4 regions of the Arthrobacter sp. UC242_113 genome follow, and region 4 is predicted to be linked to each of the others. Evidence: predicted binding sites of a transcription regulator. Region 4 holds the regulator's gene; each other region holds the start of a gene.
The links. Region 4 encodes HrcA, which represses chaperone genes, less so after heat shock. Its sites were predicted from a motif close to TTNGCACTCGNNNNNNNCGAGTGCNAA; they were not measured.
Positions count from the first base shown of each region.

Region 1 (2,178 bases), 1.6 Mb from region 4:
GACGGCACCTACGGCCAGGCCGTGTCTGCAGCAGTGTCCGCCTCTGCCAAGGCCAGCGGGCTGGACCCCGTCACCGTCTCCGGCTTCAAGGCGGGCGAGGCGCAGCAGTCAGCTGCCGCCGCCCGCGACGCGGCGCCGGACGCCGTCGTCGTTCTGGCCAGGGACGGTGCGCAGGGAGCCATCGCCGAGCTCACCAACGCCGGAGTGCCTGGAAACAAACTCATTTTGGGCGACGCCGCCTTCAGGCAGTACGGGTCCGCACTCGGATCAAAGTCGCTGGAGGGGGCCCGCGCCCTGGTGCCCGGAGTCTTCCCCTCGGCGCACTTCCAGGCTGAACTCGTGGCCATCGATGGGGGACTCAAGGATACGACGTTCGCGGCCGAGACTTATGATGCGGTGAATCTTGCGGCCCTGGCCGCTGCTGTGGCGGAGGACGACGCCGGTACCTCCATCGCCGGTACGCTGATCTTTGTCTCCGGCGGCACTTCGGGCAGCCGGGCGTCCGCCTCGCCATCAGGCCAGCCGGCCGTCTGCCCGACATACAAGGACTGCCTCGCCGCCATCCGGGACGGGAAGGCCATCGACTACGACGGCGAATCTGGCCCCGTCCGCTTCGATGCGAACGGCGACGTCACTGCCGCCAGGTACATGGTGTTCACGTACGGGGCCGACAACAAAGCCAAGCTCACGGGAAGTGAGGCCGCCGGCAGGTCTGCCGGCTGACCGCTGGTTGATCGCTGGCAGCGAATACTCTCCGCGTTCGCGGGATTTACAAGCACATCTGCTTGCACTCTCCCCGGGGGAGTGCTAATTATTGATTAGCACTCCAGCGTGCCGACTGCTAAAGGGTTGACCGGTTCCGGCCGGCGCACCCCCGGCACCGGCGCAAGGAGCGAAAGAAACACCTGGTTGGGGTGAGATCCGGACCGTTGGGCGTACATAGGCCTGCGGAAAAGATCGTCCGTCGCGGGCACCGCAGCGAGGTTCCTTCTTAACGACTGTCCCGAAAGGACTACTGCCGTTATGGCCAAGATCATTGCATTTGATGAAGAGGCACGCCGCGGTCTTGAGCGGGGCCTGAACACCCTCGCCGACGCCGTCCGGGTCACCCTCGGCCCGCGTGGCCGCAACGTCGTCCTCGAAAAGAAGTGGGGCGCCCCCACGATCACCAACGATGGTGTTTCCATCGCCAAGGAGATCGAGCTGGACGATCCCTACGAGAAGATCGGCGCCGAGCTGGTCAAGGAAGTTGCCAAGAAGACGGATGACGTCGCTGGCGACGGCACCACGACGGCCACCGTCCTGGCCCAGGCACTGGTCAAGGAAGGCCTGCGCAACGTCGCGGCCGGCGCTGACCCGCTGTCCCTCAAGCGCGGCATCGAGAAGGCTGTTGAAGCCGTCACCGCCGAGCTGCTGAACTCCGCCAAGGAAATCGAAACCAAGGAAGAGATCGCCGCCACGGCTTCCATCTCCGCCGGTGACGACGAAATCGGCGCCCTGATCGCCGAAGCCCTGGACAAGGTGGGCAAGGAAGGCGTCATCACGGTCGAGGAGTCCAACACCTTCGGCCTCGAGCTGGAGCTCACCGAAGGCATGCGCTTCGACAAGGGCTACATCTCCGCTTACTTCGTCACGGACACCGAGCGCCAGGAAACGGTCCTCGAAGACCCGTACATCCTGATCGTCAACTCCAAGATCTCCAACGTCAAGGAACTGGTTGCTGTCCTCGAGAAGGTCATGCAGTCCAACAAGCCGCTGCTGATCATTGCCGAAGACATCGAGGGCGAGGCTCTGGCCACCCTGATCGTCAACAAGATCCGCGGCACCTTCAAGTCCGTCGCCGTCAAGGCTCCGGGCTTCGGTGACCGCCGCAAGGCGCAGCTGGCCGACATCGCCATCCTCACCGGTGGACAGGTCATCGCCGAGGAAGTCGGCCTCAAGCTTGAGACCGCCGGCCTCGAGCTCCTGGGCAAGGCACGCAAGGTTGTCGTGACCAAGGACGAGACCACCATCGTCGAAGGTGCAGGCGACGCCGACCAGATCGCCGGCCGCGTTTCCCAGATCCGCGCCGAGATCGAAAACTCCGACTCCGACTACGACCGCGAGAAGCTGCAGGAGCGCCTGGCCAAGCTGGCCGGCGGCGTTGCAGTCATCAAGGCCGGTGCCGCCACGGAGGTT
Region 1 covers NZ_CP171968.1:44,593-46,770, forward strand. The annotation lists gene ACHMXB_RS00195 (ABC transporter substrate-binding protein) at 1-723, shown strand, start outside; gene groL (chaperonin GroEL) at 1,024-2,178, shown strand, end outside.
Region 1: a site for HrcA is predicted at 819-845, ahead of groL (chaperonin GroEL). Genes of this name have one in related genera too.

Region 2 (2,178 bases), 700 kb from region 4:
ATGGCCTTGCGGCGGTCGCCGAAGCCCGGAGCCTTGACGGCAACCACGTTCAGGGTGCCGCGGATGCGGTTGACGATCAGCGTGGACAGGGCCTCGCCGTCCACGTCCTCGGCGATGATGAACAGCGGCTTGGAGCTCTGCAGCGCCTTCTCAAGCAGCGGCAGGAATTCCTGCACCGAGGAGATCTTGCCCTGGTTGATCAGGATAAGGGCGTCCTCGAGGACGGCTTCCTGGCGCTCCGTGTCGGTGATGAAGTACGGGGACAGGTAGCCCTTGTCGAACTGCATGCCTTCGGTCAGAACCAGCTCGGTCTGCGTGGTGGAGGATTCCTCGATGGTGATCACACCATCCTTGCCAACCTTGCCGAATGCCTCGGCGAGCAGCTCGCCCACCTCGTCGCTCTGGGCGGAGATGGCGGCAACGTTGGCCACCTGGGTGCCCTCGACGGGACGGGCGTTCTCCAGCAGGCGTGCTGCGATGGCCTCGACCGAGACCTCGATGCCGCGCTTGATCTGGCCAGGAGCGGCACCGGCGGCAACGTTGCGCAGGCCTTCCTTGACCAGTGCCTGGGCGAGCACGGTTGCGGTGGTGGTGCCGTCACCGGCGACGTCGTTCGTCTTGGTGGCGACTTCCTTGGCCAGCTGGGCGCCAAGGTTCTCGTACGGGTCGTCCAGTTCGACTTCCCGGGCGATGGTCACGCCGTCGTTAGTGATGGTGGGGGCGCCCCACTTCTTGTCCAGCACGACGTTGCGGCCGCGGGGACCAAGCGTCACCTTAACCGTGTTGGCGAGCTTGTCGATGCCGGCTTCGAGCGACCGGCGGGCAGCGTCGTTAAACGCAAGCTGCTTTGCCATGGGTTTGTCCTTTCAAGACAGAACCCCGCGCAGCCGCCCGGTCAGAATGAAATCAGACGCGGGCAGCGGCACGGGGATCCAAAGAGTTACTTTACGACGATCGCCAGAACGTCGCGGGCGGAGAGCACGAGGTACTCAGTGCCGCCGGTCTTGACTTCGGTTCCGCCGTACTTGGAGTAGATGACGACGTCGCCAACGGCTACGTCGACCGGTACGCGGTTGCCGTCTTCGAAGCGGCCGGGGCCCACTGCGACAACTTCGCCTTCCTGCGGCTTCTCCTGGGCGGAGTCCGGGATGACCAGGCCGGAAGCCGTGGTCTGCTCGGCTTCGAGCGGGCGGACAACAATACGATCCTCAAGAGGCTTAATAGAGACCGACACTCGGACCTCTCCTTTTCGTCAAAATTCATGGACAGTAAAAACTGTTGCGCCGTGGCGGCAGACCGTCGTCGCGGTGCCGGCAGCAGCCAGGCTGGCAGCTCTTCGTGTGTTAGCACCCTCCTAGGGAGAGTGCTAATGATGACTCTATGTAAGGGGTTAGCACTCGGTCAAGGTGAGTGCCAGAATTTCATCTCCCGTAACCCGCCCGGACCCTTAGTTCAGCGCCCGGCGAGGTCGTCGAACCCCAGGTCCTCGCCGCCGTCGGCGTCTTCGTCCCCCGCTTTCCGCTGTTCGCGGACAAGCATGGCGGCGGCCGCTGCCGCGGCCAGCACCGACACGATGAGCACCACGATGCCGCCAACGCGCGCCCCCATGTACAGGTCCCGGATCTGCCGGGCCTCCTCGGTGGCGTCGCTGATGTTCTTGCCGCCCACCGAGTAGACAGTGGCATTGAAGGAGTCCAGCAGGAAGATGATCACCAGCAGGACAAGACAGACGACGGCGACGACGGCTCCGGCGATCAGCACCGGGCGTGCGTATCGGACCAGGCGGCTGTGCTGCGCCGGGGCGGGGCTGGTGCTTTCGGGCTGACCTGAGTCGGACTGACCAGGGGTTGGCGTTTCGCTGGATTCCATTCGGACCACCCTATCGGGAAGAGCACGCCGATCGGGAAGAGCACGGGCAGCGGCTCCACTAGGCTTGATCCCATGTCTGAAGCACCGCAGGACCAGATCGCCCCGCTCCTCACCGAAGAAGGATGGGAGCTGCTGGCCTCGCTCGGACCCTACCGGGAAGACGACTCCTTCAGCCTCAACTCAAGCCTCCGCAAGGCCGGCCATTCCCCCGAACTCGTGTCCGCCGTCCTGACGCAGTCACGGCTCCGGACCAGGGCCGAGGCCAAGTTCGGCGAGTTCGCCCGGCAGATGCTCTTCACCCAGGCCGGC
Region 2 covers NZ_CP171968.1:2,318,555-2,320,732, forward strand. The annotation lists gene groL (chaperonin GroEL) at 1-854, opposite strand, end outside; gene groES (co-chaperone GroES) at 941-1,234, opposite strand; gene ACHMXB_RS10475 (hypothetical protein) at 1,453-1,869, opposite strand; gene ACHMXB_RS10480 (SAM-dependent methyltransferase) at 1,942-2,178, shown strand, end outside.
Region 2: a site for HrcA is predicted at 1,391-1,417, ahead of groES (co-chaperone GroES). Genes of this name have one in related genera too.

Region 3 (2,178 bases), 2.2 Mb from region 4:
CTGGGCGGCCGCCGTGGCGCCCTCCAGCGCCGGCTGTCGGCTCGACCGCCCTCTACCATGTGTCAGAGTAAAGTTGTAACCGGCCGGCGGCGGACAGCCGACTGGCGTCCCCCCACGCCAGCGGTCCCCAGCTCCGTCGTCGGTCCTTTACCCTCGTCGCCTTTTACAAACGAATTCAGCCGCTTCCATGGGCCGGTGCGAGTCAGATAATAGGGAGTATTTCAAGCATCGAAATGCTGGCGGATAGTTTGCGTGTCAGTCCGTCCGCTCAGGCAGCTCCAGGATTCTAGGACAATCCGGTAGTTCCATACTGATTCCAGGTTGGTTCCCGTCCGGGGATGTTGCGGCTGAGCAGGTCCAACAGTTCGCCCTGGTTCAGGCCTGTCGCCTCGCTGACCTCGGCCAGGGTTGCTTCCCCGTTGCGCAGCAGTGCCGCGGCGCATTCCCGGAGCGTCACGTATGCGGCGTCCAAGGCGGTTTCGGCCGTGGCAATGACTGCCGCCAGCGCCCTGATTCTCTGGAGTTCGGGGTTCATTGTCCTAAGCACCTCCTTGCGTCAGATCTACGCCCGGATCACTCCCGCTGAGCGATCCGGCCGGGTGTGCACCCGGTGGGGCTCGAACCCACGACCCGAGGATTAAAAGTCCCCTGCTCTTCCGGCTGAGCTACGGGTGCATGTTGCCCTGACCAGTACCCGTCGTTGTTCCGTTTGTTCGCATACTCGAATCTATATCAGCCACCATAGATTTATTAGCACCGGACGCAGCCGGACGCAATAGCCTCCTCGCCCTAATCCGGGCGCCAATCGCGCCCTTGGGGAACCCCCCGCGGCCCGTGAATCCATCGAAAAAAACTACAGCACTGGGACACCAAAAGACTTGCAGGCGGCAACTCGGAGTGCTATTAAATCTATGTCAGCGGATATAGATCCGGTCGAAGGCGATCAAGGAGGTATGTGATGTTGATGCTCGATCCGTTCCGTCACCTGGACCGCCTCGCCGAGCAGGTTTTGGGCACGGTTGCCCACCCGGCGGCCATGCCAATGGACGCTTGGCGGGAAGGCGATAATTACGTCTTTGCGCTTGACCTGCCTGGCATGGACAGCGACGCGATCGATCTGGGTGTGGAGAAGAATGTGCTGACCGTGCGCGCCGAACGGAAGGCCCCCTACGGTGAGGACACCGAGCTCGTGGCCGCCGAGCGGCCCCGCGGCGTCTTCAGCCGCCAGATCATTCTCGGTGACGCCATGGAGGCAGATAAGGTCAAGGCAAGCTACGACGCTGGCGTGCTGATGTTGCGGATCCCGGTCGCGGCCCAGGCCGCCCCGCGCAAGATTGAAATCGAAACCAAGGGAGGCCAGCAACAAATCAACGCAGCCTAATAGACCGGGACGGGATGCCCGTTACACGCAAACGCTGCCTCTTCGGGCGTCAGGCATTCACAGAACGCCACCGCGCCTTGTAGCGCACATGCAGCCGCCGCGCACGGCCGTCCCTCCCGGCGGTCCCCGGCCATAGACGGCCGGGGACCGTCCCACATCCAGCGGCAGCCATTCATCCGGGGCGGCTGGTTCCTTGGCGTACTGTGGGTCCGGATCGGTGGATTTTGCTTGGCAACACGGAGCTGGACGTGTCCATGCATAGGTCCTGTGCGGTGGTGTCTTGTAGGGGGTGGCGCAGTGAATGATGGGGGCCGACCCGTCGCGTACACAGCATTGGTAAAGGGGACGCCGGTCGTGTCCGATGCTGGGTCAAGATTTGGAACGCTGGAGCGGGTGTTGGACGACCATGGGGATATCCTTCACGGAATACTTGTCTCCACGGCTACCGGCCTGCGCTTTGTGGCCCGGGACAACATCGAGCGGATGACAACCACCCAGATCCGCTGCTCCCTCACCGACGAGCAAATCAAGGAACTGCCCCCGCCCCCGCCGGCGGTGCAGTCGAGGACCAGGCCGTGGTTCACACGTCCGCGGGGCAAGGCACGATAATCCATGTGGCCCGGGCGTCTGGTCTGCGCTCCCCCTACCGGAGATACTTGTGAGGACCTGCTGCGTTAGGAAAGCACATGGGATTCAGGCCAGCTTCACGTCCCTGCCACCGCCACCTCCGGGCCGCGGCGTTGACGGCCGCCCTCATCTTTGCAATGACCGGGTGCACGAACCAGCAACCCCCGGCC
Region 3 covers NZ_CP171968.1:4,074,858-4,077,035, reverse strand. The annotation lists gene ACHMXB_RS18550 (hypothetical protein) at 287-535, opposite strand; tRNA gene ACHMXB_RS18545 (tRNA-Lys) at 603-675, opposite strand; gene ACHMXB_RS18540 (Hsp20/alpha crystallin family protein) at 959-1,381, shown strand; gene ACHMXB_RS18535 (hypothetical protein) at 1,775-1,990, shown strand; gene ACHMXB_RS18530 (S1C family serine protease) at 2,068-2,178, shown strand, end outside.
Region 3: a site for HrcA is predicted at 878-904, ahead of ACHMXB_RS18540 (Hsp20/alpha crystallin family protein). Genes of this name have one in related genera too.

Region 4 (2,178 bases):
CGTTGCAGGGGTCCTTGATGACGGTGCCGAAGCCCTCGCACGAGCCGCAGGGAGCGGCGGTCATGACCTGGCCGAGGATGGAACGGACAGCCCGCTGCACCTGGCCGCTGCCGCCGCAGATGTCGCAGCGCTCCGGGTGGCTGCCCTCCCGGCAGCAGGACCCTTCGCAGGTGGGGCAGGTGACGGCCGTGTCCACTTCCAGCTTCTTGTTGACGCCGAAGACGGCATCGCGCAGGTCAATCCGCACGCTGATGAGCGCGTCCTGGCCGCGGCGCACGCGGGACGCGGGACCGGAGGTGCCGCCGGCGCCGAAGAAGGTGTCGAAGATGTCCTGGAACGCGAAGCCCTGGCCGGCATAACCGCCGCCGCCAAAGCCGTTGTCCGTGCCGTTCTCGTTGCCGGTGGTGTCGTAGACCCGGCGCTTCTGCGGATCGGACAGCACCTCATAGGCGTGGGTGACGGCCTTGAACCGTTCGGCGGCGTCTTCCCCGGGGTTGACGTCCGGGTGAAGCGAACGGGCCAGCTTGCGGTAGGCCTTTTTGATCTCCTCGCCGGTGGCTTCCGCGGAGACTCCAAGAACGTCGTAGTGGCTGCTCAAAGTTCGTATCTCTTCCTGGTTGTACTGCCTGTTGTCAGGGGATGTCCGGGGCGTGCGGTCACGGGCCCAGAATCCTCGAAAGATAGCGGGCCACCGCGCGCACGGCGGCCATGGTGGTGGGATAGTCCATCCGGGTAGGGCCCAGTATGCCCACCTTGGCGGTGGCGTCCGGGCCGTAGCCCGTGGCCACCACCGACGCCTCGGCCAGCCCGTCGTAGGGGTTTTCCCGGCCGATGCTGACGGCCACGCCGCGCGAGTCCTGCGCCATGTCGCTCAGGAGCCGCAGCATCACCACCTGCTCCTCAAGGGCCTCGAGGACGGGTCCGATGCTGAGCGGGAAGTCCACGTTGGACCGCGCCAGGTTGGCCGTTCCGGCCAGGACCATGCGGTCTTCCCGGCTGTTGTGGGCCAAGCCCTCCAGTCCCTTGCCCAGGGCCATGGCTACGGGGCGCTCGGCGGGCGCGCAGCCGGCCACGACGGCGGCCAGGTGCTGGGGCAGGATGGCCACCGGCGTTCCGGCCACACCGGTGAGGAACCGGGTGCGCAGGGCGGCCAGCGTGTCGTCTGAGAGGTCCTGTCCGGCGTCGACGACGCGCTGGTCAACTTTGCCGGAGTCGGCGATCAGGACGATCAGCACCTTCCGCGGCGCCAGCAGCACGAATTCAATGTGCCGGACCACGGCACGGCTCAGGTGCGGGTACTGCACGACGGCGACCTGGTTGGTCAGCTGGGACAGGAGCCGGGCCGTCCGGTCCAGAACGTCGTCGAGGTCCTCGGACCCCTCGAGCAGGGTCTGGATGGCGCGCTTCTCCGCTGGGGAGAGCGGTTTCACCGCCGAAATCTGGTCGACGAACAGGCGGTACCCCTTGTCCGTGGGAATCCGGCCTGCACTGGTGTGCGGGGCCGTGATGAGGCCCTCATCCTCCAGTGCCGCCATGTCGTTGCGGATGGTGGCGCTGGAAACGCCCAGATGATGCCGTTCCACCAGGGCCTTGGAGCCGACAGGCTCGCGGGAATGGACATAGTCCTCCACGATGGCGCGCAGCACCTCAAGCTTCCGTGGTTCGCTCACAGTCCACCTCCTTTGGGCCGTAACGGCGCCGGGCGTTTTTCCCGCCCGTAAAACGCTGTGGTTAGCACTCGACATGCCTAAGTGCTAACAAGTCTAATATGAGTCGCCCCGTTGTTAGCATTGGTACCGCTCCGGGCGAAATTCCGGGCGCCTGTCCCCCGGCGGCATGCCCGCGGCCGGAGCGGCTCCTTCCTAGTGCAGAGCGGTGAACGAATGCAGTACCAGACCTGGGGCCCGCAGGACATGACAGCGCCCGCCAAAAAGAGCCTGCCCGAGGTACCGGTGGAGCGTGGCATGGTGCTCGAGGACGTCCAGTCCGGCTGGGTGGGCGCGGTGACCCGGGTGGAGAAATCCGGCGGCATGCACGTCGTGGCGCTCGAAGACCGGCGCGGAAAATCGCGGTCCTTCAAGCTGGGCTTCGGATTCCTCCTGGACGGCCAGCCGATCCGCCTGATGCCTCCAGCGCCCAAAGCGAAGCCCGCAGGATCGGGCACGGCCGGACGGACGG
Region 4 covers NZ_CP171968.1:1,617,438-1,619,615, forward strand. The annotation lists gene dnaJ (molecular chaperone DnaJ) at 1-598, opposite strand, end outside; gene hrcA (heat-inducible transcriptional repressor HrcA) at 657-1,670, opposite strand; gene ACHMXB_RS07185 (DUF3097 domain-containing protein) at 1,884-2,178, shown strand, end outside.